DNA from 4 places in the Paenibacillus borealis genome. Region 3 is predicted to be linked to each of the others. Evidence: predicted binding sites of a transcription regulator. Region 3 holds the regulator's gene; each other region holds the start of a gene.
The links. Region 3 encodes LexA, which represses DNA repair genes until DNA is damaged. Its sites were predicted from a motif close to CGAACATATGTTCG; they were not measured.

Region 1 (7,335 bases), 1.6 Mb from region 3:
TTCGGGTAAGAATAAAGTGACAAATACAGGAACATAGCCTATTTTTGAAACATCTGCTTTTCACCCTATAAGTTTTCCTTTATAATAAAAATTAGACATGAGAGAGGAGGCGTCACAATGGGGAAAGAACCGGTGACAGAGCAATTTTTTATTGATAAACTAACCGAGGCCAAGGATCACTTCGAACGTGCGCTGGATTGCAAACACACGGAGTTCGACGATTTGTATCCCTATATGATCGAACATCCTCAGTTTTTCTGGTACAAACGCTACGTAGCTTGGTCGGAGCTTCTGACAATCACAAGTTTGTGTGAAGAGCTGTCCTTCAACTGGAGACAGAAATTCACTGATCATCAGGTGGAATATCTGGAACAACGAGTGATGTCCGCTAAAGTTCTTGACTTCTGGTTTGAGAAGAATGAAGCGCTGATATAAGAACTTCATAAGACATACAGACTTCCTAGTACGTAACTAGACCCGGATGATTTATCATTTGGGTCTTTTTCACGAGTGGAATTAGGGTAATATATGGACAAGCTACTAATAGACAGAGAGGAGATATAGAGCCGTTATGATCAGTGATGAACAGCTGGATGCCTACCGGATTTCCGGTGAAAAGATACGTGTCGTAAGGGATGGACTGGAGAGCAATGATGTCAGGGGGATCGTGCTGGCCTGGGATGAATCCCTGGTAATGATCCGCCGTCCGAATAAGCGGGTGGTGAAGCTGGACCGGAATTATCTGTATCAGCCCTTCAGCGAGCCGAGACCGGATGTTGACACACTGTAACAAGCCAAGGATATTAGGCTGTGAAGACGGCTATGGAATATACAATAGATCGCAACAGAGTACGCCCTGAGCGTACTTTTGTTGATTTTACAGGCCCCATAAACTGCATTGCACAGGAGGAATATATGAATCATCAGAATAAGAAAGCTGTCGTTACCGGCGGCGCTAACGGAATTGGACGCTGTATTACAGAGGAGCTGCTGAAGGCCGGGGCAGCTGTAGCCTGCATAGATACCGATCTTGAGGCCGGACGCTGGCTGGAGGAGTGGTATGGAGCGGAGCGGCTGTTTTTCTACCAGGGAGATATTGCTGAGCGTTCTGTCATTGAGGGTTTCACCGCACAGGTTATCAGCAGATTCGGTCAAGTGGATTATCTGATTAACAATGCCTGCATCAGCAAAAAAGGCCTGCTGTCGGAATGCAGCTACGAGGATTTCGAATATGTGCAGCGGATCGGGGTTACTGCGCCGTATTATTTAACAATGCGGTTTAAGGAACACTTTGCGCGGGGTGCCTCTATCGTGAACATCTCCTCCAGCCGGGAACGCATGTCCCAGCCGGATACCGAGAGCTATACGGCCGCCAAAGGCGGGATTGGCGCGTTGACCCATGGTCTTAGTGTAAGTCTGGCCGGTAAAGTGCGGGTGAATGCGGTCAGCCCCGGTTGGATTGATACCACTGCTTATCATGGGGCGGGGGAGACTGAGGAGCCGGTTCATTCAGAGCCGGACCGGCTGCAGCATCCGGCCGGACGGGTCGGAACACCGCCGGATATCGCTGCTATGGTGCTTTTCCTGTGCAGTGATGCTGCAGGGTTCATCACCGGGGAGAATATAAATATCGATGGCGGAATGTCCAAGCTGATGATCTATCATGGGGACGAAGGCTGGACCTATAATCCGGGAGGGAAGGCATGAAGCTGCCAGTAATTAAGAATGCGCGGGAGTTAGCCGATCTGGTGCGTGAGATTGGTTTCCTTCCTTTATTCCGCTGTGAGATCGACGGTTTCTCCCTGCAGGAGTGTACTCCTGCAGGCTACTGGTTCGTGAAGGATGTGGAAGGCCCGTGGGAGTGGCGTGAGGAAGTTGCGGCAGGGGGCGAGATCGCTTATGCGAAGCTTTTTAACAAAAAAGCCGGGTTTATCAGCAAAGAGTGGTACCCAGACTTCGCCAACTACCGCCGGGACGGATACGACTTCGATGCCAGATATGATGATGGATTAGCTTCCATGCCCAGCAAACAAATTATGGATGTGCTGATGGAACATAATGAGGGACTGCTCTCCAATGAGCTCAAGCAGCTGGCCGGCTTCGGGAAAAACGGGGTCAAGGGCTTCGATACGGCAATGACGCATCTGCAGATGCAGACCTATATTACAGCCAGCAGATTCGAATATAAGCAAGACAAAGAAGGCCGTCCGTACGGCTGGGGAGTCGGGCGTTATGCAATGAGTGAGGACGTATACGGGGCAGAGTGGGTAACCTCGCGCTATGCTGATAAGCCTGCGGAATCAAAGGCGCGAATTGCTGAGCATGTAGCGAAGCTGTTCCCGGATGCGGGGATGAAGGAGATTGAAAAGGTAATTAAGTAGGGGAGCGCAGCGCTCTGTACAGATTGAACTTTCGATTTTTCGAATTTGGGGTTGCTGCGACTACAGAGAATAGATGAACTTACGGCGGCTATTGCCGTAAGTATTCTTATCCCGATATTTGTACCGGAGATCACATTGCTTATTAAAATCTTGCACAGAATACAACATTTTCCTCATGATTTTGGCGGTAAACCAGAATTGTTGTACAAAAGGCAGCATTTACTCCTTCTTCAGGCAGTTTGCGGGGGGAATTCTTGTATTTCATACAACAATCCCCCTAAACATGTGAGTATCGAGGTATCCAAGTTGCAATACGTACAACAATTATGCCTATGGAGTGTTAATTTAACAATCACAGGCTCGCTCTGCGGACAACGGGACAGTTATGAAGAATGGAATGGTTCGCTTTGGTTCAAATTCAAACCATACGGACCCTGTAGGGAAGTGTAGGTACACAAAGAGCCTCGTCCATTAAATAGGACGAGGCTCTTTGTATTAACCAGTAATGGCCTAGAAAGACAAGGCCATCTGTTCCACCCGTTCTTCTCTGGGCAGGACGGAGGCAAGCTCGGCACCCAGCCCGAGATAAGCACGCATGCGCAGCATCATCTCATTACGGAAGCCGGGCCATAGGATATGGATATCGCCGGCGTATCCCCGGCAGGTATACTCGGCCGTAACTCCGCGCTGATCCTGGCGGATGGTATTGATCTTCAGCTGATGCGAAGTAAGCTCACGGGTAACCTCCTGCAGCATCAGCGAAGTCTTCTTCGTGGCGCTGGAGACCAGCTCCATGTAGAGCTGGGGGGTCTTGAACAGACCGCTCTTACCAATAACTCGGCAATCGCGCTCGAACACTTTATGGATAAACGTTAGCAGCAGATAGCTTCTGACAAGGGACAATTCGTCTTTGGTTATATCTTCAGGAAGTGTTGGTGTGATTAGGGTATTTCTCTTGGTAGTCGCCATATAAATCACCTCATTTATAGTATGCGAACCTTTGTTCTCATTATACATCCTTTGGGTAAGTAAATGCAATATTCATCTTGAAAATTATTGGAAATAAACAAAATTAAAAAAATTAGAAAAAGGTTGACTCTGAAATCCCAGCATGATAAGATCTATCTTGTGACTGCGTAAGCAAGTCAACCTAATATGCGGTCATGGCGGAATTGGCAGACGCGCTGGCTTCAGGTGCCAGTGATAGCAATATCGTGGAGGTTCGAGTCCTCTTGACCGCATCACTGATTTCAACAAAAGACCCGTACATTTACCTTATAGGTAATGTACGGGTCTTTTGTTGTGGAGAAATGGAAATGAATACAGGCGGCGTCAGCCCAGATGGATCAGAATAGGCATTGTGTTAGGTATCATTAGTTTGGTAATATTATACATACGTAAGATTTTACCGGGAGTTCGATTGTTCAAGTCAGATAAGAAATGTATGCGTCAACAGACAGGGGAGATAAAAGGAGGTCATTATATGACTGCTGCAATAATTTTTGCATCAAATAAATTAGGTGCAGTACATGACGATCAAATGCAGTTGATGCTTGATAAATTTAATTTAGGTAAACTTATTTCTTTCCAAAAAACTGTGAATGGTGCTATGGGACAAACGATGTTTGTTTCCTCAAAAGAAGGAGATTTTATTCTAAAAGGAAATCCATTGTATCCCGGACAATTCATTGAGGAAAAATTCTTTATCGAAAACATACATAAAAGAACGAATGTAACTGTTCCTACTCCCTATATAATCGATGATTCAGAAGAGATATTTGGATGGAGCTACTCTTTAATGCCTTGTCTTCAAGGGGAACATATGAATTCAGAACATCTAAAGGTCACACTAAATACAGCAGACAAGTTCGAAATTGCGGAATCAATTGCGAAGACTTTAGCTGATCTGCATAGCTGGAAAGTTACCCGGTTCGGCGAACTGGATACCAACAATCTCAATATTGCTGCCTTTGAGGGAAGTTATACGATATGGCTGTACAATCGAATTAAGTTTTGGTTAGAAGATGCTAAGAAGTATTCAGTAATAACGGATGAAGATTTAACAAGGGTCGATTTATTATTGGAGGACTCCAAAGAGGCTTTTGATGACTTTTCATCTCCAAGCTTCGTGATGGGCGATTTCAAGCCTGGAAACTTCCTAATACACCCAGGAATGAACGGCTGGGAAATAAGCGGTTTATTTGATTTCACTAATTCATATTTTGGAGACCCTATTTCTGATTTGATAAAGATGATTACAGTCTATTTGGATAACGGTGAACCTGAACTCGCTAGTCATCTTATACAAGTTTATTTTAATGGTTCAGAAGAAAAGGAAGCCATAAAAAAACGTATCAAAGTACATATGCTTCATCAACGAGTCTTGGATTGGGGTTGTGCAAAAGCAATGAATATGGTTACTTGGGATAATGAGTTGTCATTTTCGTATTGGGTAGAGAGCTATACAGATTCAGTAGCAAGTCTACTAGTATGAAATGAATGGATGAATCTTATTTTACTCAGCTAATCGGCGGAATACTTAATATTATTTTATAAATGTGAAGAGGAGGTTTTTATAAATGGGAGAAAGACGATGGGGGATTGTCAAATGGTTCAAGGAAGATAAAGGTTACGGGCGGATAATGTTAGACGGGGCGGACGGAAACCATGTATTTGTGCACTTTAGTGAAATATTACCAGACCCTGTTAGGCTACCGAACGGCTTCCGATTTCTTAAAGAGGGACAGAAAGTTGCGTTCGACCTGATCGAGTTCCCAAGCATATCAGATTCCCAGCGAAGAACAGCTAAGAATGTGCTGATTATAGAGGATTGAAGGTTTTGTGATGTAAACAATATGAGGTGATCAAATGAAGAAAGTATGGGTAAATAACTTGTTTATTTATTTGGGATTCTTAGTAATCGTGATCTTAGTTTTTGTATTAGGGTTACAATATCAGCATCATTTACAGGTAGAAGCAACTAAGACGTATCAACCTAAAACTAGTGTTGCCTTTTCTGTTCTTTTTCCGATTTCCTTTGGATTATTACTCGGTTTGCTAAGACTCTTTGAATTACTGCGGAAGACTGGAGACTGGACAATAAATTGGATGAAGCTCTGTATATTCGGCGTACCTTCACTCTATGTCTCCATACTTCCACTATTATTTTGGTCGGGTCTGTCTATTTCCTATAATGATTTACCTTTAGGCTACCTTTCGATTACTCCGGGAACAACAGCTCATACTATTAGCGGTCTGATGTTCGGTTTCTTATTATTCTACGTAATTGAGAGGAAAATTAAAGAAGATTAGCATCGGGAGTTTCAGTTCTTCACGTAAGCAAAGCGGGAATTGAGCCTAGTGAAATTAGGGGGCGATGTTGATGGAAATAAAGTATTCAGTTAAAAATCCATCAAGGATTGGAACCATTATAGGCATGATTGCTATTATATCGAGTCAATCTGTTCTTGTATTCAGATTATGGGATCAGAGTGGGGTATTCTACGCTTCGTTAACAGTGGTTCTTTTGGGTTTAGTTCTACTGTTACTTGCATTGTACAGAACCTTTTTTAAGAAACTAACCGAGTTATGCTTATCCAATGAGCAAATTATATTAAATGGGCATATTGTTGATTCAAAGGATATTAAAGTGATAATGATCAGGGGTTACTTTAAACCTGTTATTGGGATATTACCTTACAGGAGGAAGATCGTCCCATTGGATATGGCATTCAGGTATTCAAAGGATGAAGATAAAGGTATCTCGGATTTAAAGAGTTGGGCAAAAATGAACAATGTAAAGATGGTCAATAAATCGTTTCAAACGTGGATATAAATGCCTTCTAAAGCGTTATCGGTACGGTCTGCGACTAGAATTATCTTATTTAGAGGATGAGCTTTCATCATCTCACCTCAACTAACTATCCCGTATCAGTATCGCTCCAACCCAACTGGTTTCAATCCATCTATCTATACCCCGCCACACGTCATCCATCCGCCACGACATCGACCCTGCCCCACATCACCGATCCGCCTTACATCATCCATCCCCTCTAGCGTCCTTCTGCCCATCCCTGATTATTCCCGCAGTGTGTCCTTCCTGACAGAAACAACACCCGGAAGCGGGTATCATGAAAATACTGCATGTCTGCCTGCACATGATTTCCCGGTTTACCCGGCGGAAGCAACGTTTATCAGTGTTTTTGAGGCTGACAAGACAGGGGAATTCACCGTGCAGAATTGTATTGACGCCCGAGTAACTAACATGTTAATATTTTCCCGAGACAAACTAACATGTCAGTGACGCTATATAGCATGTTAGCATGTTATTCATATATTCCTATTACAGGAGGTTATTTTGTGGATGTGGCTAATGTTGTAATCGGTTTCATTATGGTTTTATCATTTTTTGGATTGGTGTGGTATTGCGTCAAGGGGTATAACCTCATGGTGGGCTTCTTCGTCATGTCGGTCCTGTGGACATCGATTGCCCTGATCGGAAATTCCATTCATCCAACCTCCGTTATGGAGGGCAAGACATTTATTGATGTCCTGACGAACGTCTTCCAGACGGGGCCGGAGAACTACGGTAAAGCGATTCTGGTTAACATTTTCTTCGGTGCCTTCTTCGGCAGAGTGTTGATTGACACAGGAATTGCAGCTACGCTGATCCGCAAGGTGGTAGAACTCGGCGGAGACAAACCCAGAATCACAATGTCGCTCTTATGTATTGTTACAGCAGTAATCTTCACCTCCATGACCGGTATCGGTCCGGTAATCTCCATTGCTGTAATCGTCCTGCCTATTATGCTGTCACTGGGCATACCTTCACCGATTGCCTTGTTCTCCTTCATGGGCTCCATTATGGCGGGGATCTTCGGGAACATTGTTAACTTCAAGCAGTATCAGGCTATTTTTGCCACAGCCAATGAAAGTTATGCCAGCTACGACTACA
Region 2 (7,335 bases), 1.6 Mb from region 3:
GATCTGGCAGCGGATACGATCAAGGAGCGGGCAGAGCATATCGGCTTCGTGATGCAGAATCCCAATCATATGATCTCCATGACGCTGCTCTATGACGAGATTGCCCTGGGAATTAAGCTGCGGGGCTTCGCGGAAGAAGAGATCCGCGAGAGGGTACATAGGGTACTCCGGATTTGCGGGCTGTATGAATTCCGCGAATGGCCGGTTTCAGCGCTCAGCTACGGGCAGAAGAAACGGGTGACCATTGCTTCCATCCTGGTGCTGGAGCCGGAGGTGCTCATTCTGGATGAACCCACCGCCGGACAGGATTACCGGCACTATAACGAGATTATGGAGTTTCTGCGCGGACTTGGCAGCACCGGGATTACGGTAATCATGATTACGCATGACATGCACCTGATGCTGGAGTACGCAGAGCGGACAATTGTGCTGGCGGAGGGCAGGAAGCTGGCTGATGCCCGGCCGGAAGTGATTCTGACCGACAGGAATATTGTGGGCAGCGCCAATCTGAAGGAGACTTCACTGTTTACACTGGCAGTGAAGGCGGGGATTGACCAGCCGGTGGAATTTGTCCGGCGGTTTATCGAATGTGACAGGGGGAACCGGCGCGGATGAAGGCTAAGATGCTAACCTATACCAAACAGGATTCTCCGGTGCACCGGCTGACGGGGGCGACGAAGCTGATTATATTCGCCGTCTGGTCGGTCTCTGCCATGATTACCTACGATACCCGCTGCCTGCTGCTGATGCTGCTCTTCAGCCTGGCCGTATTCCGGATTTCGCGGGTCCGGTTTCAGGACTATGCCTTCGTGCTCTATTTCATTCTGATCTTCTTTCTGCTGAATCATATCGCGATCTTTGCCTTCTCACCGCTGGAAGGTACACGCATCTACGGCACCCGGCATGATCTGCTCCATCTGGCCGGACGTTACACCTTGACGGCGGAGCAGCTGTTCTATCAATTCAATATCGCTCTGAAGTATGCGGTCGTGATTCCGATGGCGCTGCTGTTCCTGCTCACGACAGATCCGAGCGAATTCGCCGCTTCGCTGAACCGGGTCGGGGTCAATTACAAGATCGCATATTCCGTTTCGCTGGCCTTGCGCTATATCCCCGATATCCAGCAGGATTATGAGAATATCTCCTTCTCGGCACAGGCGCGGGGAATTGATATCTCCCGCAAGGAGAAGCTGCCTAAGCGGCTGAAGAACATCGTATCGATTCTGCTCCCGCTGATTCTGACCAGTATCGAGCGGATTGAGAAGATCAGCACTGCGATGGAGCTGCGCGGCTTCGGAACAGGCCGGGGGCGGACCTGGTACCAGGCCCGGCCGTTTACCCGCAGCGATTATGCTGCGCTGTGTCTGATGGTGGGGATAGCCGCAGCCGCGACGATTATTACTTTTTATGACGGCTCGCGGTTTTATAGTATTTTCTGAGGGGGATGCTGGAAGTGGAGCTTCCGTAGAACTGCGGGGCGGATTGAAGTATAATAAGACAGTTGTAATCCTGGCCGGACGGTACGGTTTAGCGCTGAAGCCGCTGCTCCAGCCTGGACCATACGGGCAGGTAGCACAGCGGCAGTACCCCGAGTGAGCACACGACATTGAAGATGGTCTGGGCATGAGCGAGCTGTGCGGCAGGTCCGCCGCCAATCCAGGCGGAGAGTGACTGCAGCGGTCCGATGAAGGGCAGGAAGAGCAGGGCGCCGCCGACATTGAGCGCCACATGCGACCAGGCAACGAACACGCCGGACGGCGTGCTGCCGATGGCGGCAATTACGGCCGTAACGCAGGTGCCGATGTTCGCGCCAAGCACGATGGCGATCCCGAGCTCCGGCGGCATAACGCCGCTGGTCGCGAGGCCCATCGCCATGCCGATCACCGCCGCGCTGCTGTGCACCATCGCGGTCAGCACGGCACCAGCTGCCAGCCCCCACAGTGCGCTTGTGGCGGCATGTCCGAGGAACCAGCGGAACAATCCGCTGCCTTCCAGGGCGGGGCCGATCGACTGCATAACCGCGATGCCCCAGAGGACCAGCGCGAAGCCGGCCACCGCAAGGCAGATGAACTGCAGCGGCCCCGAGATCCGGCGGCAGGCTTCAACCAGCCGCCATGCCTGCGGGGATAGCTCGCCGGCCATCACCGCGGCCGCCCAGAGGCATAGCGCTGCTGCCAGCAGCGGCGCTGCCATGGTGCTGATCTGCAGGCTGATCAGCTCTGTAGTCAGGCAGGTGCCGATGTTGCTGCCGAGGATAATGCCCAGCGTCCGGGCATACGTCAGCAGCCCGGCATTGACCATACCGATAGTCAGCACGGTTACGGCCGTGCTGCTCTGCAGCAGCGCGGATAGCAGGCTGCTGGCAATCAGGCCTTTGGCCGGCGTAGAGGTTGCTTTATGCAGACTCCGGGTCAGGAGCGGGCCGGCAAGCCTCGACAATGAGGCTTCCATCACCTTCATGCCGGCGAGAAAGATGACAAGGCCGTAAATGACAGGGAACAGCAGGTCACGGATCATGAGGACAGGCTCCTTTTTGGACGGGGGTTGTACACCAATATATGAAGGCATTGCATGGGACATGTATACAAATCGAACAACAAGAACAGGGAGTTGAAGTCATTGGCATCGGTAATTCTGGAACGAAACCGTAAAAAAAGACTGGAACAGGGACATCCGTGGGTTTACGCCAGCGAAGTGGCCTCGGTAGACGGAGAGCCGCAGGCAGGGGGACTTGTCGATGTGCTGAATCACCAGGGCCGTTATCTGGCCACAGGGTATTACAATCCGGCCTCGCAGATCCGGGTAAGAATTCTGTCGCAGAGTAAGCTTGCGGCGATGGACACGGCATTTTTTGCCGGCCGGTTCGCAAGCGCTCTGCAGCACAGGGAGCGTTTCCTGCCGGGTGCGGATGCTTACCGTCTGGTGTATGGGGAAGCGGATTTCCTGCCGGGGCTGATCATCGACCGCTTCGGGGAGGTTCTCGTCGTGCAGCTGCTGACGCTGGCGATGGATCAGCACCGCTCCGAGATTGTGGAAGCGCTGGTACAGGTTATGGCGCCGCGCGGCATTTATGAGCGCAGTGACGTCAGCGTCCGCGAGCTCGAAGGCTTAGAGCAGACCACAGGCGTGCTCTACGGGGAATGCCCGCGCCACATCACGGTGAGCGAGAACGGACTGAAGGTTATCGTCGATATTGAAGAAGGCCAGAAGACTGGATACTTCTTCGATCAGCGCGAGAACAGAGCCTCCATCGCTCCGCTCATGAAGGGCTGGGGCGGACGCAGCGGAATTACGCTGCAGGAGGTAGCGGCAGAGGATGGATCGCTCCAGACGCTGCCGGTCAACAAAAGCGGCAAGCCGGTCACGTTCCCGTTCTGGGACGGCGCAACCGTGCTGGAATGCTTCGCACACACCGGCAGCTTCACCCTGCATGCCTGCAAATACGGCGCCAAGAAGGTAACCTGCCTTGATGTGTCCGCGCATGCGATTGAGAGTGCGAAAGCCAATGTGGAGATCAACGGATTCACCGACCGGGTGGAATTTGTAGTGGATGATGCGTTTGCCTACCTGCGTAATCAGGTGAAGGGGCTGGAAGAACGCTCCGAGCGGGCGACAGGTCCGGCGGCAGAGGTTAAACCCGGCGCTAAGCCGGCTGCCAAGGCGGATACTGCGAAGCCGATGACTGCTGGCGGCGGACGTACCTGGGATGTCGTTATTCTTGATCCGCCCGCTTTTGCCAAGACCAAAAGTGCTGTAGCAGGCGCCGTCCGCGGCTACAAGGACATCAATCTGCACGGCATGAAGCTGGTCAACGAAGGCGGATATCTGGTTACGGCCAGCTGCTCGTACCATATGCAGCCACAGCTGTTCCTGGACACCATTCAGGAAGCGGCCAAGGATGCCGGCAAAGTGCTGCGGCTGATCGAGTGGCGGGCCGCAGGCAAGGATCACCCGCAGATCCTCGGCGTGGACGAAGGGCATTATCTGAAGTTTGCCATCTTTGAGGTGCGCAGCAAATAATGATGTTATCTCAAGCCGGAAGGCTTGTTACGGAGAGTCTCTACTTTAGAGGCTCTCTTTTTTCTTACGGGGAAGTTGCGGGTACTATAGGCAGGGAACCGTCAGCAGAGTGAAGCGGACTGAGAAACCTCTATTTCTCCAAAAAACCTCAGAATGGGGCTTAAGCGGACTGGGATTCCGTTATGTTGCTGGCTGGATTCCATATGAGCTCTGACTGGTCACTTAGCGGAATCTGAGTCTGTTTGCCCGGCGAATCCGCCTGATCTGCTCATATAACGGAATTTCAGTCCGCTTCCTAGGCCGGCGGATCATGAACTAAGCAGAGGAATCGCGCTGAGTGTTGCCCTGCAATTCAGCTGGAATCAGCAGAGGAGTGACTCTGCTGATTTAATTGGACTTTCTCAACAGTCTGGGGGTTATTCCAACTATGTCCCTTCTATTGGAGTTTTACCCGTTAGTAGATGCCATTTGTTCACTTGTAATCATACAATCCATCCAGGTTCTCCCAACCAGCCGAACCATGGCTCCGGGAGAATCTTCTTTGCTGTTGCCCTTGGTAGTCGTGTCCTGAAAAATAGCTGCAGCCATTTGCAAACAATGGCAAACGTACGTTCTGGAGCGTGCTGCGGAGGTATGCTATACTATTGGGACGAGATTATTCATAGATTCTGATATTTATCAGGCAATCCGCTTCTGTGTGTGCAGCAGCAGGGCTGCCTGCATTCTAATTCTCCGCTACGGAAGGAGTCTGCTGAAATGACGGTTAACTTTTTGATCGGACGCTCGGGCAGCGGCAAGACAACTACAATATGGGAGACGGTATCCTCACGGCTGAAGACAGAGCCGCTTGGAGCGCCGATCATTATACTTGTCCCTGAGCAGGGATCATTCGGTACTGAGCGCGGGCTGCTGGCTGCGGGTAATGTGAAGGGCAGCATCCGCGCCCAGACACTCAGCTTCTCGCGGCTGGCCTACAGGGTGAAGCAGGAGACCGGCGGCAGCGCGAGTCTGCCGATCAGCGAAGAAGGCAAGAAGATGCTGATCTATAAGATTGTCAACCGGCGCAAGGAAGAGCTGAAGCTGTTCGGCGCTTCTTCGGACCGGCCCGGATTTGTGGAACGGCTCAGCAGTCTGCACACGGAGCTCAAGCGCTGCTGCCTTGGAGCCGGTGACCTCGAAGAACAGCTGGGCAGAATGCGGGATGCCCTGGGAGGAAGCCCGATTCTGGCCGGCAAGCTGGAGGATCTGCACCTGGTCTTCAGTGAGCTGGAGCAGGAAATGTCGCAGCTCTACATGGATCAGGAGGACAGGCTGGCGGAGCTGGCCGAGCATATTCAGCATTCCGGCTATATCCGCGGTGCAGAGATTTGGGTAGACGGGTTCCACGGGTTTACCAATCAGGAATTCATCGTACTGCGAGAGCTTATGCAATATGCTTCGGGGGTGACCATTGCCCTGACCCTGGACCGGATCTATCAAGCGGGCCAGGCACCGCATGAGCTGGAGCTGTTTCACCCGGCTGCGGTTACATATATCAAGCTGCGCGGAATGGCAGAGGAGATGGGGCTTACAGTCTGGGATCAGCTTCTGGCTCCGCCTGTACTTCCAAGGTTCAAGGACAGCCCGGCTCTCGCGCATCTGGAGCGCGGATTCCAGCGCCGGATGCGCTGGAATGGAGCAGCCGGGCAAGTGGAGGAAGCAGTCAGTATCCGGGCTGCGGCCTCACGCCGGACCGAGGTCGAAGGCGTGCTGCGCGAGATGCTGAGCCTGGCGAGAGACTCGGGGGCCAAATACGGTGAGATGGCTGTATTCATGCGGAATATGAGTGATTATGAGCCGCTGATTGCTCCGCTGTTCCAGGACTTCGGCGTTCCGTTCTTCCTGGACCAGAAGCTGAATGAGCTGCACCATCCGCTGGTGGAATTCATCCGTTCCGCTCTGGATATAGTCCGCCGCCGCTGGCGCTACGAGGATGTGTTCCGCTGCGTGAAGACTGAGCTGCTGCTTCCGCCGGACGGAAGTATTACGCGCGCCAATATGGATGAACTGGAGAATTACGTGCTGGCCTGCGGTATTCACGGGTACCGGTGGACTGACGGCCGTTCATGGAAAGGCATTCCCCGCCTCTCGCTGGAGGGCAGTGAGGCCGTAGATGAAGCTATGCTGGCCAGAATGGAAGCCTGCCGGAGCGCGATCACAGGACCGCTGCAGGCTTTTGAGCAGAGAGTCAAAGCCAGCCGCAGCGGCCTGGAGCTGTGCAGGGCAGTATATCTGCTGCTTGAGGACACAGGGGCGGCGCGCAAGCTGGAACGGATGGGAGCGGAGTCTCTGGAGCAGGGACGCCCGGAAGCTGCCCGTGAGCATAACCAGCTGTGGGGTGCTGTGCTGGACCTGCTCGATCAGATTGCCGAGATGATGGGCAAGGAAAGAATGGAATTTGAACTGTTCGCCGGCGTACTGGAAACAGGGCTGGCTGAGCTCAAGATGGGGCTTGTCCCGCCTGCCCTTGACCAGGTGCTGGTCGGAACGATGGACCGTACGCGGGTGTCGGGAGTGAAGTATGCCTTCCTGCTGGGCTTCAATGAAGGTGTGGTTCCGGCACAGTTCAAGGAAGACGGGATCTTGTCCGAGGGAGAGCGTCTGCTGCTGGAGAATGCCGGTATGGAGCTTGCCCCCGGTTCATCCCGCAAGCTGCTGGATGAGCGCTTCCTGATCTACAATGCGCTTACGACTGCCAGCAGGAAGCTGTGGATTAGTTACGCAACGGCTGATGATGAAGGCAAAGCGTTGCTGCCCTCGGAGATTATCCGCCAGCTGCAGGGCATGTTCCCTGAAGGGCTGGATGAGAAGTATCTGTCAGGATTCCCCCAGGGAGGGGAGGCAGCTGATGAAAGCGCGTCTGCGGAAGCGGTCCACATGAATTTTATCGGCCATCCTGAGCAAACGCTCCGCATGCTGATGCTTCAGCTCCGGCAGTGGCGCCAGGGGGTGGAGATTCCGGGACTGTGGTGGGATGTCTATAACTGGTTTGCAGCGGATAGACAGGCAGACAAGGCGTTGAACAAACTGGCAGCAGCAGATGAGCAGGCAGAAGTCCCGGTGAAGCTGCAGCTTGAACGGCTGCTGGGCTCGCTGTTCTACCGCAACGAAGGGATCAGGCTGAAGCAGGAGACCAGCCTGCGGCTGTATGGCGGCCCCACACTGCGCGGCAGCGTGTCGCGCATGGAGAAATTTGTCGCCTGCTCCTTCTCCCATTTCGCCTCATACGGGCTGAGGCTGAAGGAACGCCAGCTCTACAAGCTGCAGGCTCCGGAT
Region 3 (7,335 bases):
CACCGCAGCCTGAACGCAGAGTCCGCAAGAAAACAGCAGCAAAACTGTCTTTTGTACTAATAGTAATACTGGTCTTGCTAGCAGTTCTGAATCCGGGCAAAGAGGACTTTGGGGAATATGCTGTGAACAATCTGGAGGGAACGCTGGGTATAGAGCTTGCCAGTGGAATTACTGATCTGGTGGCACAACCGCTGGTGGAGTCATTTACTATTAGAAAAAATTACATTCTGTTCTCTACATTCAGCATACCTGATATTCAAGACGGCAAGACATTTATCGGTGATGTTAAGGCAAAGCGCAAATACCTCGGGCTGTTTAAAATCGTTTTCATCAAGCTCTAAGCTCTAAATAGGGATTACATATTGTTCCAGAACCCGGTATAATTGAATTGATTTGTATGCTCCATGAATCCTTATCATTCTTGCGTGTGCACTAAGGAGGAAAGATGTTGAATACTGCGTATAAAGTTCTTTCAAGTGATGCTGATATATTCGCGGCTGCGCTTGCCCAGGTGAAGGTCTATGTTGTTCAGTTGGTTGAGGGTAAGCCGCATGTGATTGCTGATTACGCCGGACCTGTACAGAAATGGACACCGGAGTATGTATTGCTGGCCGGAATGACCTACAGACGTGACGAATTTGAGTTCCGGGTACGTCTGCCCAAGAAGTAAAAGCAGGTAAACGCTTCCGGGTAACGAATTAGTAGTTGAGGAGGTGGTCGCAGTGAGTAAAGTTATTTTTGAGCTTCAGTATGTGAATGGGCAAATTGAAGAACTGGAATCTGTGTTTGAATCGGCGGCAGAAGCTAGAACCTATCTGACATCCGGTGGCTTAACTGGCTGGATTCCGGCGGGAGGCAAGTTTATTAATCCTGTAAATATTATCTCCATCAAGGTCAAAGAAAGCTAGTTATAATATTACTGCCAAATCACACAGTCTCCGAAGCAAATCCTTGCATTTCTTATACTATAAAACGTAAAAGAGGTGTAATGATGACGCAAAGAGAACGAAACAGAATCCGCAGAGCCATTAATGCCCTGCTCACACAAAGAGCAATTCTGCTGGAGAGACTTGAAGAAATCAATGAGAATCTGCGCAGAATTCCAAGCGGCACGCGTGCCAGAAGAGAACTGCTGGCTGCCAGAGCATCTATCCGTGAAGCGATTCGTTTAAACACTATTGCTATCCGGTTGTTACGCAGCGTGTTGTAGTCAGTCAGAGGATATGTATCCAGTCAAAGACATCCTTCCGGGATGTCTTTTTGCTTGTGATTGAGACTGTGAAAGGGGCGGAGTATAATTAAATGATGTAATGTATGCGATTACGGAAATACATATCAGGATAACATGATGAACAAGCTGCATAAGAGCTTGATTAGGAAGGTGAGAAGAATGGACGATCAATTACGCCAGCGTCTGGGATTACCGGAATTACACTATAATGAACCGCTGATTGATGGAGAAGCTGAGATCGCGGCAGGGACACCTGACTTGGAGGCAGCCGGTACGACCGTGCTGAATGTCTCCAGAGAAGATGTGGAGAAGGGACGGCTGGAGAACTATCTGCGTGAGTTCAAGAAATATGAGAAAAAGAAGCTGCAGGGCAAAATTACAATCATTTTCAATGGCTATGAGCAGGATCGCAGGGAGGTCTATCAGGTACGGGAGATTACGAATTGGGTTGACCGGCTGCTGAAAAACGTTCCCCATCTGTTCTATTTCCTCAGCAGGGACAATTACGCCATGCGGATTGCATTCTTTTGTCTGTCTGAGGTGGTGGGACGCTCCGGGATGGAAGTCTCCATCACCAAAGAGCAGGGACGCAGGCTAATCGAGAAAGTAACCAAGAGCGCAGTAGTCTATGCCAAAAAAAGCAAAGACTCATTTTCGGAGCAGTGGAGTCTGGCTGAAAGTATTCTGGAAGAGCTTGGCTACGAACAAACTGTTTAATAGGTTATCCAGAAGAACTCCTTTGGCGAATTTTGGCCAAAGGGGTTCTTCTGTTCCGCGTGGACATACAGGCAGGCGCAGCATGTTTTGCGGAACCGGCGGGTGTACACTAGGGCGGCTACTCCCTAATGGTCACACGGGTACCAATGGGGAGAATTGCAGCCAAAGCGACCACGTCCTGGTTATACATGCGGATACAGCCGTGGGAGACCATGTGGCCAATAGAGGAAGGGTCATTGGTTCCGTGAATCCCGTAATGCGGCTTGGACAGACCCATCCAGAAAGCTCCGAACGGTCCACCCGGGTTGGGCTGCTTATTAATGATCGTATATTCTCCTATGGGCGAAACGGTCAGCATCCTGCCGATGCCGACAGGGAATCCTCTGGTTACGGTGTCATTATCGAGCAGGTAAAGCATACGCTGTGAGAGGTCGACAATAATTCGATAATTGGGCATGGGGATCAGCACTCCTTTGTAATCAGGATATGTGCGGATGGCTGAAGCGGTTCGGGAGAAAAAATGCCGAAAAACCAACACGGGAACGAATGTTTGCATGTTGGTTTTTTGGCATTTTTCGCATTTTCAACAGGATAAAACCAGGAAAAAGGCTGCTTCGCTTCATGCGGAGCAGCCTAATTATGAAGGAGAAAGGATTAATGGATATCGCGGAATAATCCGATGACTCTGCCCAAAATAGTAACGCGGTTAAGGCGGAGAGGCTCATAAGCCGGGTTCTCCGGTTGCAGCCTGATATGATCACGTTCTTTGTAAAAGGTCTTAACGGTTGCTTCATCTTCTTCGGTCATCGCAACAACGATGTCACCATTGTCGGCAGTTTGCTGTTGACGGACGATGACGTAATCGCCATTCATGATACCGGCATCAACCATGCTGTCGCCGAGTACAGAAAGCATGAATACCTTGTTATCCCCTACGTAATGAGTAGGTAGCGGGAAGTAATCCTCGATATTCTCTGTAGCAGTAATGGGAACACCAGCAGTAACCTTACCAATTACAGGGATACGGGTAACCGTCTGGACGAATTGATGTACATTCTCTGAATCTTCCTGACCGAGCAATTCAATCGCACGCGGTTTCGTAGGATCGCGCCGGATCAGGCCCTTCTTCTCAAGCCGGTCCAGATGACCGTGCACTGTAGAACTGGAGGCCAGGCCAACAGCTTCGCCGATTTCCCGAACAGACGGAGGATAACCCTTGCTGCGGACTTCGTTACGTATAAATTCCAGGATCGCCAGCTGGCGACTCGAAATCTTTGACATCGGAATCAACCCCATATACTATGTTTGGGAAAATTATAACATAGAACTGCCGTTCGTACAAACATAAGTTCTAAAATGAGGAAATTGCAGGCCAGATAATTAAGGGAACAGTTGTTCGAAAAAACTATTGATCAAAACACATGTTCGTGTTATATTATTTTCGAAAGTAAGAACAAGTGTTTGGAGGTCGATATTAATGTTAAAATACAGCACATACAACAGTATCTACAACGAGGATGTCAAGGTGTCCGCTCCCGGTAATCCATTACCCCATATTCTAATGAGAAAGTTCAAAGATAAGACTCTTCATCTGCTGTCTGCACTCACAACCTTATTCCGCCAGATCAGCTTCATTAAGATTACTCTGGTTCTGTTGCTTATGATTTCCGGATTTACAATAGTGGGGAATGTGTTCGCCGGTTCTGTCTCTTTAATGAAGCCGGAGAAGCGGATCGTGGTTGAACACGGAGACACCTTGTGGAGCATTGCGCTGAAGAATAAACCGGATGATATGAAGACTGCTGTATATATAGAAGGAATTAAGAAGGCAAATGGTCTGAAGGACAGTGGAATTAAGTCCGGAGATATACTGTCCGTGCCGGTATATTAAGTGAAAGAAGCATAGTGGTGTTCGACTCGGAGAGCTTTCAGGGGGTAGACCTTGACAAGCTCTTTTTCTCATGGCAAAGTTAGAATGAATTTATAGGGGAGGGGAAAGTATTGAATATTGACGAATTGGTCGCACGCATCAATGATTTGGCACGCAAACATAAGAACGGCGGCCTGAATGAGGAAGAATTGGCAGAACGTGCCAAGCTTCGCGAGATTTATCTGGGCAACATCCGCAGCAACTTCCGGGCCCAGCTTGATACCATTGAAATTGTGGATAATCCGGAGCATGAAGAAGGCAACAACGGACGTAAAGCTTAGTCTGCAGCCTTTTCATAGATAATACAGGATGACTAGGGGGAACTAACATGGCCCGTTCTTGGGAAAGAATGGTTCAACGCAACACCAAGCAAGTTAATCAGCAAAGAAAGAAGCAGGGGAAAGAGACGATTTACGGGGCAAGCTCCAAAGCTGCTGCAAAGAGCGTCGATATTTTTAAAGGCCGGAATATTGTATTCCCAGTAGTGTTATTACTGCTTGGTATTATGTTCTGGGTAGTCGGTTCCATTGATGATGCTAAAGGAAGCGGGATTCTGGCCAACTGGCTGGGGGTTGTACTGTACTTCCTGCTTGCCGCGCTGTTATTCTTCCGCCGTCCGTTCCTTAAGGTTGAGCGTGCCCGCCTGTCTACTATTAAATACAACCGTGAACGCTTTCTGCCTGCGGCGGAAATCGAGAAGATTACCTTGTCGCGCAGCGTGGTCACCATTAAGTATAAAGGCAAGCGCAAGCAGTGGATTTTCTCCAAGCTGATTAACCGTTATGACACTGCTGCTATGGCTGAACGCCTGGAGCAATTCGGCAAGAACAACAACATTGAAGTAGTGCACGAATAGTAAGATAGACCAGCATAGGGAGTGGGAGAACGAAATGCCGATTACCGCCGTACTATTTGACCTTGACGATACACTGCTATGGGATGATCGAAGTGTGGAAGAAGCATTCCGCTACGCCTCTGAGGCTGCAGGGGATTCCGTTGATCCGCAAGAGCTTGAGCAGGCGGTGCGCAGAGAAGCACGTGCGCTGTATGAGTCTTACGAGACATTTCCGTTCACGAAGCTGATCGGGATCAATCCATTTGAGGCACTATGGGCCAATTTTACTGCTGGAGAACAGCCGGAATTCCGGCAGCTGGAGCAACTGGCTCCGGCCTACCGCATCGAATCCTGGCGCCGCGGGCTGGCTTCCCTAGGAGTGGAAGACGAAGCGCTGGCGGCACGCCTTGCTGACAAATTCGCCGCTGAGCGCCGCAGCCGTCCCTATATATACGAAGAGACGCTTCAGGTGCTGGATGAGCTGCGCGGCAAGGTGAAGCTGCTGCTTCTGACGAATGGCTGTCCGGCACTCCAGCAGGAGAAGCTTGATGGTGTACCTGAGCTTATTCCGTATTTTGACCATATTGTCATTTCCGGAAGCTTCGGCAAAGGGAAACCGGACAAGACTATCTTCGAGCATGCGCTCGGACTGCTGGATATTGCGCCTGAGCAGGGGATCATGGTCGGAGATAAGCTTACAACTGATATTCTCGGAGGACTGACTGCGGGTCTAACGACGGTCTGGATCAACCGGACTGGCAAGACCTCTGACCCGGACATTACTCCGGATCATCAGATCAGCCATCTTTCGGAGCTTCTGCCATTGGTGCACTCCCTATAACGGAATTAGATGAAGCCGGTATCCTCTCGCAGGGTATTGGCTTTTTTGATATATCCACATTGATAGGGACGAATGTAGTTCATGTATATGACTATTCTCATGAAATAGGGCGGTTAACGAAGCTTATTTCCGACAAGTTGAATAAAATGTGTATAATAAGAAAGAAAGCGATCTGACTTTCGTTGTCAGCGTTAAGATGAATCTATCGAAGAACCGGGAGGGCTCCAGATGATTAAGCCAAGATTGCGCAGAGGTCTCATTTGCATGGTTATGGGTATAACGCTTGCCGGCTGTTCAGGGAATAATGAAGAGGATATGCATATGCATGCAGCTGCTGATTCCTCAATGGTACCAATCAAGGTGGAGTTAAGCTGGAGCCCGGAAGAAATATCGGTTAACGACAAGGTTACTTTTAAAGCTGTCGTTAGTCAGGACGGCGAAGTTGTAGAGGATGCCAAAGAAGTAATTTTCGAAATTGCAGATAATGCAGAGCCCGGCAAGAGCACTCAGCTGCAAGGGGCCAGTGACGGAGAGGGAGCTTATGTAAGTGAACGTACATTTGAGCAAGCCGGCAGCTATACGGTCACTTCCCATGTTACTGCCCGGACGCAGCACTCCATGCCGTCTAAAGAACTCACGGTGCAGCCATAGTGAGTTGATGAGCCGTAGCTAAACAATCAATACTAATAATGCAGGGTGGAAAGGAAGGCTTTCCGAATTCCCTTTATTCTGCTAAACTTACTCTAATGTTTTACTGGGGGGATTGAAAGTGGCCAAATTCACACTTGCTGAAAGCTTGCAGCAACGCATACTGATACTAGACGGAGCCATGGGCACGATGATTCAACAGGTGCCGCTTACCGGAGATGATTTCGGCGGGGATGAGCTGGATGGCTGTAATGAAATGCTGGTGCTTACCCGGCCGGAGGTGATTCAGGATATTCATGAGAAATACCTGGAAGCCGGCGCGGATCTGATTGAGACCAATACATTCGGCGCCACCTCTGTGGTGCTTGCAGAATATGATATCCCGCAGCGGGCCCGGGAGATTAACCTGGAGGCTGCCAGACTTGCGCGTAACGCCGCAGATAAATATGATACACCTGATCGCCCTAGGTACGTTGTAGGGGCAATGGGGCCGACCACGAAGACGCTCTCTGTAACCGGGGGAGTCACGTTCCAGGAGCTTGTGGACAGCTATGAGGAGCAGGCGGTCGCGTTGATTGACGGCAAGGTAGATGCCCTGCTGCTGGAGACTTCCCAGGATACGCTGAATGTGAAGGCCGGAAGCATAGGCATCCACAACGCCTTCGAGAAAAGCGGAATTACACTGCCGGTGATGATCTCAGGTACCATCGAACCGATGGGGACTACGCTTGCGGGACAGAACATCGAGGCCTTCTACATTTCGCTGGAGCATCTTAAGCCGATCTCCGTCGGATTAAACTGTGCGACCGGACCCGAATTCATGCGCGATCATATCCGTTCGCTGTCGGCCATTTCTTCAGCAGCGGTAAGCTGCTATCCGAATGCCGGGCTTCCGGACGAGAACGGCAACTACCATGAATCTCCAGATTCACTTGCCCGTAAGCTGGCCGGCTTCGCCGAGAAGGGCTGGCTGAACATTGCCGGCGGCTGCTGCGGCACTACCCCGGATCATATCCGGGCGATGGCTGAAGCTCTGTCGGCCTATCCGCCGCGCGGGCTTGAGGGCAATCATCCGCCGGCACTCTCCGGCATTGAGCCAGTGTACATTGAGAGTGACAACCGTCCCTATATGG
Region 4 (7,335 bases), 1.4 Mb from region 3:
CTACATACAAATAAGACCCCAGGCAATCCTGAGGCCTTAATATATACGTGTAACCAAGCTTAGCTTAAACAGGCGCCAATAAGGATGAATTGCTGCACAACAGGCTACAATACTACAGAGAACCTGTAATCCTTAAATCCGCATGGAAAGGTGGACACCAATGGATATTCACAGTGACAGTTATAAGGTAGCTTCGCTTAGCGATCAGGAGGATGTTGTCGAAGTGATCCGCGAGGCCGAGTCGGCCATCGCCCGGATGACCGGGAATCCCGGAGTGACGCTGATTGCTTATGAAAAGACGGAAACCTCTGGGAGAAATTAACTGTTCCGCATGCTCCGGTCAGCATAGCCTGCTCACTCAGACGATGTAGGCCTCCACAATATCATCCACGTTCAGCCACTTCCATTCCTCCGCCCACTGCAGCTTGATTTCGCGCGAGTGGGTGTGAATGGAGGTCACAAATCCGCTAAGCAGCTTGTGCTCAAGAGGGTCAAACAACACTATCGTTACCCGCACATGGCTCCGCAGTGACAAGGCCAGCGTATGCTCAATCTCCTCCAGCTTGTGTTCATCCAGAACCGGCTTGACGCTCTGCCAGGTCTCCCGTTCACCTCTACTGATTACGCTCATCTGCTCCGGCAGTACTGTCCGGTTGCTGCTGTCCCACAGGTTATTGCCCTCCAGCTTCTTGCCCATTGCCGCTCCCCCAATCTATGGTCTGTATACAATACCGTAATCCGTTGTCCGTCCATGTACCGAACGTATGTTTGTATTATATCCGTGATCCGGCTTTTTAAGCAAGCAGAAATATATGTAAGACCACATCCTGGGAAGAACAACGCCGGACTCCGCCTCCACAGCAAAATAACCCCACAGCAGTGGGGCTAGCTTTGATTAAGTACTTATGATTACTTCAGTTTACTATGCGGGGATGAACACTTTAATTGGCTGTATTTCCTGCCGTGCTCTCTGTCGTCGCAGCACCCGTATCTGTCTTTGTAGCGGCATCCGCCTCTGACGGGTTCACAATTAAGCCCTCCGTACTTTCCTCAGGATCGATCAGTCCTGCGGCCACTCTGGCTTCATTCAGCTTGGAGATGCCGTACAGCATCGCTACATCCGCCTGCTGGTTCATGGCATTGAATTCCTCGGCAGTCACATCGGGGGAAACCGCACTTTTGGAGGCTTGCTCTTTAATCGAATAGGCACTTTCAAAAGCAATGATAGAATCCCTGAGCAGCGTCTGGATGGTTTCCGGCAGGCTCTTGGAAATCTTCACATCACTCACCTGATCGGCAATATCCGAGGCTGTATCCTGGAACTCGTCCACGGCCTTCTGCAGCTCCTTATCGGTCGCGTCTCCGGTTGAATAAGAAGTTAAGGTGGTGTTAAAGTTCTCCAGTGAGGATTTGCCCATTTCATCGAATTTTGACATTTCATTATAGAAGCTCTGAACTGTATCCTGCACTACTTCCTGCGAAGCAGGTTCTGCGCTGTTATTGCTGCAGGCACTTAGTACTACAACGATCATAAGTAATCCTGCAAAAAAGAATCGTCTCATATTTTATATCCCTCCACTTAACAGAATAATATCGAATTTTGTTAAGTGCAAATGAAATTAATGTAAAATGATATATGATGAAACATTTTTCCGCGATAAAGCGTATTCACAGAAAGAAACACAAGAAGAACCCGGTGGTGACCGGGAATTCTTGTTATACTATAATCAAATTATCCGTTATAAGAGAGGAAGATATCTTATGCCTTATTGCACAGCCTGTGGTGCAGAATACAAGCAAGGTGCCAAATTCTGCGGAGAATGCGGAGCAGGAACAGAGGATCACACTCCGGCAGCAGCACGCCGTCCGGCGGCAGGCCGGGTCTCCGGAACAAGCCCGGAAACCGAGCTGTGGCAGGGCAAGCCTGCCGGTATATCCGACCGGCTCAAAGGGCTTATAGGACTTAATACAACCAGATACACCATTACGAGCCAGCGGATTATGGTGAAAAGCGGACTGATCGGCAAGGATGTCGAAGAAATCGAGCTGCTGCGGGTCAATGATTTTTCCGTCACACAGTCAATTCCTGACCGTATTCTAGGCATTGGAACTCTTACCATACTCTCAGATGATGCCTCGTCGCCGCAGCTTCCATTCCGTAAGATACGCAAGGTCCAGACAGTTAAAGACGTGCTGCGCCAAGCCGTCCGCAACGAAAAAGTCGCCAACAACATCAGCTACCGCGAACAAATCTGACTTTAGTCCTCCCCTGTTAAGGAAGATACAGCGCCCCTGCCGGAATTACGCTTTTGACCTGGCTGGGGCTCTCCCACATCAGCACGGCCCGCGCATCCCCCTGGTTCTCGTAATACTCCACCTTCAGCCCATGCAGCTTACCCGCAATTAGATTCACACTGCCTTGCCGCTCCTGCCCGCTCTGCTTCATCCAGCTGTCAATAATCAGCTTGCCGTCAATCCATACCCGGATGCCATCATCCGAAGAAGTATAGATGCTGTAAGTCTCACTGTACACCGCACTAAGCCTGCCGCTCCAGCGTACCGAGAACATATCTGCACCAATAGCCGGATCAGGGGCTGCCTGTCTCCAGATGAAGTTGATGCTGGCATCCGTCCGGGTGAGGGCGGGCGTACCGCTGAGCGTAATGTTATTATAGTACTGGCCATACAGGCCCGGCTTAGGAATGCCGCCCGATGATGAATCCATTGCTGCCGCCTTCGCTGCATATTCATCTCTGGTGAACACGAAATTATCCTTCATAAAAGCCTTGATCACCGCATCACTGTTCTTCTCATACAGCAGCTTGCCCCAGGTCATCTGGTAGCTCCATTTGTTCTGGGAACCAGCCAGCAAGGCGACCGGAGGAAGCTCTCCGTTCTCTCCAATGGCGATTAGCTTGCCGCGGCCCAGATCCCAGAGACTGTCATGATGGCTCCCCTTGAAATCAGCGTCATAGATATCCAGCGCCAGCACGTCCACTCTCCCGCTGCCCGGGTAATACTTCGCAGGTTCATCGCACCACTGGTTCTTCGCATTCGGACTCCATACCCAGAGCAGATTATGCAGCTTGTGATACACGGTATACCGCTCGAACATAATCTCCCAAAGCACACTGAAGGAAGATTTCTGCCCCCACCAGAACCAGCCGCCGTTCATCTCATGGTAAGGTCTCCAGAGCACAGGTACACCGGCATCATTCAGCTTTTTGAGGTACACGGCTACTTTGTCCAGCTCCGTAATTAATGCTGTATATTGAGTAGTTCCGGGAGTAATATATTTGCTGAAATCAGCTTCACTGAGACTCATCGAGACATTCGCCCAGGCCGGAGCAGTCCCCGGCAGATTGGCATGATAGCTCATCGTCACGATTCCCCCGGCCTGATGCCAGCGGATAGCGCTGTCTGTGACGGCCTGCCGCTGGCTGCTGATCTGCTGCACAGTCTGGTTGCTGATGGGGCCCATTTCATAGCCGTGAAGTCCGGCATAACTTCCGCCGGTATTCTTCAGCTTCACGCTGAATTCATCCGGGCTCTCCAGATAATCATGCTGTCCGCTAATCATGCCCTGCCCCTGCAGCCAATATAAAGTTCTCAGCAATTTGCTTGCCGGAAGGCCCAGCTCCGCATCCGCGGGGGCCATCTGCACACTGCGGAATGCCGACTGCCACTGTACATCGCCCACCAGCCGTGACGCGGAATCCAGCAGATCCCTGAGTATGCGCTGCTCCACTTCTTCCACCATCCTTCTCCATCTGTTTGTACATAATATGGCGAATTATGTAACATCAGAACGGCGAATGGACAGGAATTCGGTCTGTTACAATGCGGCTGTCATACGCTATACTATTGTGAGCGCAGGCTTCCTGCGCCCACAATACTTAAGCGTATACTTCCGAAGCGGGTTTTGCCGGAGCTTATCACTGGAAGCAATGCTAACAAAACTTTTAAGGAGCAGATATGAAAGCCAAAAAATTTATCACCAGTCTCATTATCGTTGTTCTGCTCAGCCTGGCTGCTTACTACTTCGGGGAGAATGGTCAGCTCCCGTCTCAGACGCCGTCTTCCGGCAATTCGGAGGTTGTCCGGCTGGAATTTCCGTCTGACCGTTATCCGGAGACCGCCAGACATATTCAGGAAGCGATTGAGAACGGGGAGTCCCCCATCTGCACGATTGACCGGAATGAAGCCGAAGCGAACCGTAAGGAATCCCTGAAAGGCGTACCTACCAAAAAAGGTTATGACCGCGACGAATGGCCGATGGCGATGTGTGCAGAAGGCGGAGCCGGAGCCGATATTGAATACATAACCCCCAGTGATAACCGCGGGGCAGGAAGCTGGGTCGGCAATCAGCTGGAGGACTTCGCAGACGGTACCCGCGTAGAGTTCATGTTCAAATAGACAAATTAGCCGCTCTCCTCTCCGTCATATAAGGACATTTGCATAACTGTTATGCGAACGACAGTTCTTTATGCAATTTCACCCGGATAAAGCGTAAAATAGGGTGGGATATTATTCCAAAGACGGAGAGCCGGGAGTGTTCTATATCTGTTATCGGGGAAAAAGGCTGTACGGCCCTATGTCCGAGGCCGAAGCCTTACAGGAATGGTTTGCACTTGCAGGTACAGTCAGGGAGTTGTATATCATTGAAACGGATGAGCTTACAGGCAGAATCAAACGCCAGATCGGTCCGGCAGCACGCAAAAAAAAGAAATAGCCCCATCCGGCCTCAGGCCAGACAGGGCAGCACTTGTTCAATGTCGTTTTAGAACAAACAGGCTTTAGTGATAATAACCAGCAGAATGAACAGAACCAGAATCGCACCAGTCGAAGTCCAAGGGCTTACTACCGGAACAATCGGAGGACCCTGATTAACTCCACCGACGTTATTTCCACAACCGCAACCATACTCTGCACCCATAATTTAATTCCTCCTCTTGAATATTGAATACAGCACAGAATATGTGGAAATTTAACCAGTGGCATGGGCCAATCGGCAAAGAAATGCCGTTCACCTAACGGACAAGCTATCATCAGTCGATATAATAGGTGGAGGCGCTGCTTCAAAAAACTTTGAGGAGGTAGTACCAAATGGATATTGCTGCGTTATCGGTTGTCATGAACCAGTCCTCATTATTGCAGGCTGCGGGATTGCAGGTTATGAGTATTGCCAAAGATCAGGCACAGACGGATGCCCAGAATATGGTCCAGATGCTGAGCCAAAGCGTACACCCCACCTTGGGAAAAACACTTGATATTCGCGCCTGATTGCTTTATGCTTACATACATAGGAACACCCGTTCCATATCAATTCAGCTGCTGAATGTTAAGCGTGCTGATTGCTTAGCCCTTCAGGGCTTTTCTTTTGACCATTAATACGAACATACGATCTTATATTGAGGTGATTGATTATGCAATCCTATTATCAGATGACCGCCTTGGAGAAATGGACTGAGGATTTATATCAGCGCATCGGTGTCCGCCAGCCGGCCGACATATCCATTGAGTACATAGCCGAGCGGCTGAATATCTGGGTTCATTATCTGGATGTCCGAAGCAAGAGCATTGAAGCCAGCGCCGGAATGTACAGCATGTTTATCGACAACAGGCTCCCTCCCGAACTGCAGCGGCTGGAGTTCCTCCATGAGCTATGCCATCTTCTCCGCCATGCCGGTAAGCACACCCTTATGCCCGAACAGTTCACGCAGGCGCAGGAGGATGAATCGGAGCGGTTTATTCTGTATGCCGCCATGCCTTATTCCATGATTTCTGCGCGGACACTGCCTGAACTGCGTGAGGATGCTGTCGCCGAAATTGCCGGCGTCTTCCAGGTTCCCGTAGAGCTGGCCCTGCAGCGGATTGACCAGATCCAGCGGCGTATTTTTCAGGGGCAATTAATGGCCGTAATGGAAAGGAACGAGGACAGAAAATTAATCCATAGACATATTCGCTAAGCGCTGCGGGGATAATACCGGCATAGACATAAGAAACAGATGTACCTCTATGCATGGTGACATTTCAACCGTAAAGGGGAGCGACATGGAAGCCATAAAAGTCATTCAATTATTGCTGACCCATCCGGAATATAGCGTAGATGCAGTCCATCCCGAAATCCCGGATTTTGTCGGCATTGAGACCATCGAAGTGGACCACGAAACGCAGACCTTCTCCATCCTACTGCAGGAACCCAAGGAGTACGATTAAACCTCTTAATCAGAATAATCAGCATATAGCGAGCGCAGCTCTATCCGTAACCCTTTCATCTGACAAAAAAGTGACCCCGCCAACATCCGGCAGGGTCCAAGGTTTCTATCAGGGGGTATGTATACACTATACTCACTGTTGCTTAAACCAACCTTAAATCAGGTATGAGCAAATTCTGAAAGTTTGCTAAGAACCAGCTAGCCGCTGCTGACAAACTGGATAATCCCGATACCCGCCATTGCCAGGAGGATTCCGAGTATTATCGCAAGCATGATCCAGACTCCCTTTTTGGAAGAATGCGGAGCCGGCGGGGTAGATTTCTCCATCACAGCAATCCGCTTCTCCAGCGCTGCTACCCGCTTTTCCAGTTCAAGGTTGTTATCCTCTGCTTCACTCATTGCCGCTCTATTCCCCCTCTCCTTGGTTATATATTTTTAATCGTTTAATCATGTTTCTGTAACTTATATCCAGCTGCCATCCCTTACTATGGACATGGAGGTGTTTATAGTGGAATTTCTATGGAGAATATGGTTAGCCTTGCAGCTTGCCGCCAGTCTTGTTGGGCTCACATTCAATTCTATGCCTGCCCAAGCCGCTGATACAGCCGCTTCTGCTTCTACTGAGAACATCCAGACTTATCAATATAGATTGGATCAGAAGCACGGTTGGAAGATCACTTCCGCCGGTTCCGGGATGTTCAGAGCTGACAATGTAATCTACCAGACGGCCGATAGCGGCAAAACCTGGGATAAGCTCAGTGATTCGGAGAACGGAACCTTACCCTCCGGACCAGTCGGAGCTTTTACATTCAGTAGTGCGGATAACGGATGGCTAACCATCAACACTCCGCAATCAGGGACACAGCGGCTGTACACAACCGGAGATGGCGGAGCGCACTGGACCCGGGTGAAGCTTGACGTGCCTGATCAATACGCCGCTTCCATGTTCGATCCTGCACCGCCTGTTTTTTTCAGCTCAACTTCCTATGGAATCATGATTCCGGATCACCCTGAGATACAGAATGCACAGGGCGGGAACACTTCGTTTTTCCTGTTTTTCGTGACTCAAGACGCTGGACAGCACTGGACTGCTATAACTGACCATACCGCAGGTACA

Region 1: a site for LexA is predicted at 3,375-3,388, ahead of PBOR_RS12670 (YhjD family protein). Genes of this name have one in related genera too.
Region 2: a site for LexA is predicted at 4,622-4,635, ahead of addB (helicase-exonuclease AddAB subunit AddB). Genes of this name have one in related genera too.
Region 4: a site for LexA is predicted at 5,394-5,407, ahead of PBOR_RS25900 (ImmA/IrrE family metallo-endopeptidase). Genes of this name have one in related genera too.

Annotation. Positions count from the first base shown of each region.
Region 1 covers NZ_CP009285.1:3,064,185-3,071,519, forward strand. The annotation lists gene PBOR_RS12645 (xanthine phosphoribosyltransferase) at 1-9, shown strand, start outside; gene PBOR_RS12650 (hypothetical protein) at 118-435, shown strand; gene PBOR_RS12655 (hypothetical protein) at 572-790, shown strand; gene PBOR_RS12660 (SDR family oxidoreductase) at 916-1,707, shown strand; gene PBOR_RS12665 (AlkZ-related protein) at 1,704-2,381, shown strand; gene PBOR_RS38340 (hypothetical protein) at 2,524-2,646, opposite strand; gene PBOR_RS12670 (YhjD family protein) at 2,892-3,350, opposite strand; tRNA gene PBOR_RS12675 (tRNA-Leu) at 3,539-3,622, shown strand; gene PBOR_RS12680 (phosphotransferase family protein) at 3,865-4,875, shown strand; gene PBOR_RS12685 (cold-shock protein) at 4,961-5,215, shown strand; gene PBOR_RS12690 (hypothetical protein) at 5,250-5,693, shown strand; gene PBOR_RS12695 (hypothetical protein) at 5,764-6,216, shown strand; gene PBOR_RS12700 (citrate transporter) at 6,741-7,335, shown strand, end outside.
Region 2 covers NZ_CP009285.1:6,229,233-6,236,567, reverse strand. The annotation lists gene PBOR_RS26470 (ABC transporter ATP-binding protein) at 1-615, shown strand, start outside; gene PBOR_RS26465 (energy-coupling factor transporter transmembrane component T family protein) at 612-1,439, shown strand; gene PBOR_RS26460 (Na/Pi cotransporter family protein) at 1,528-2,517, opposite strand; gene PBOR_RS26455 (class I SAM-dependent rRNA methyltransferase) at 2,620-4,020, shown strand; gene PBOR_RS37785 (hypothetical protein) at 4,468-4,608, opposite strand; gene addB (helicase-exonuclease AddAB subunit AddB) at 4,777-7,335, shown strand, end outside.
Region 3 covers NZ_CP009285.1:4,674,366-4,681,700, reverse strand. The annotation lists gene PBOR_RS19560 (hypothetical protein) at 1-341, shown strand, start outside; gene PBOR_RS19555 (hypothetical protein) at 446-670, shown strand; gene PBOR_RS19550 (hypothetical protein) at 723-908, shown strand; gene PBOR_RS19545 (hypothetical protein) at 989-1,210, shown strand; gene PBOR_RS19540 (hypothetical protein) at 1,391-1,948, shown strand; gene PBOR_RS19535 (L,D-transpeptidase) at 2,067-2,405, opposite strand; gene lexA (transcriptional repressor LexA) at 2,603-3,229, opposite strand; gene PBOR_RS19525 (LysM peptidoglycan-binding domain-containing protein) at 3,510-3,839, shown strand; gene PBOR_RS19520 (DUF896 domain-containing protein) at 3,950-4,159, shown strand; gene PBOR_RS19515 (hypothetical protein) at 4,207-4,734, shown strand; gene PBOR_RS19510 (HAD family hydrolase) at 4,769-5,554, shown strand; gene PBOR_RS19505 (FixH family protein) at 5,783-6,205, shown strand; gene metH (methionine synthase) at 6,384-7,335, shown strand, end outside.
Region 4 covers NZ_CP009285.1:6,096,804-6,104,138, forward strand. The annotation lists gene PBOR_RS37490 (hypothetical protein) at 161-322, shown strand; gene PBOR_RS25870 (YolD-like family protein) at 359-697, opposite strand; gene PBOR_RS25875 (hypothetical protein) at 942-1,562, opposite strand; gene PBOR_RS25880 (zinc ribbon domain-containing protein) at 1,762-2,256, shown strand; gene PBOR_RS25885 (glycosyl hydrolase) at 2,273-3,748, opposite strand; gene PBOR_RS25890 (NucA/NucB deoxyribonuclease domain-containing protein) at 3,976-4,416, shown strand; gene PBOR_RS25895 (hypothetical protein) at 4,595-4,732, shown strand; gene PBOR_RS37145 (hypothetical protein) at 4,781-4,936, opposite strand; gene PBOR_RS36450 (YjfB family protein) at 5,107-5,283, shown strand; gene PBOR_RS25900 (ImmA/IrrE family metallo-endopeptidase) at 5,427-5,969, shown strand; gene PBOR_RS37150 (hypothetical protein) at 6,055-6,219, shown strand; gene PBOR_RS25905 (hypothetical protein) at 6,417-6,617, opposite strand; gene PBOR_RS25910 (WD40/YVTN/BNR-like repeat-containing protein) at 6,727-7,335, shown strand, end outside.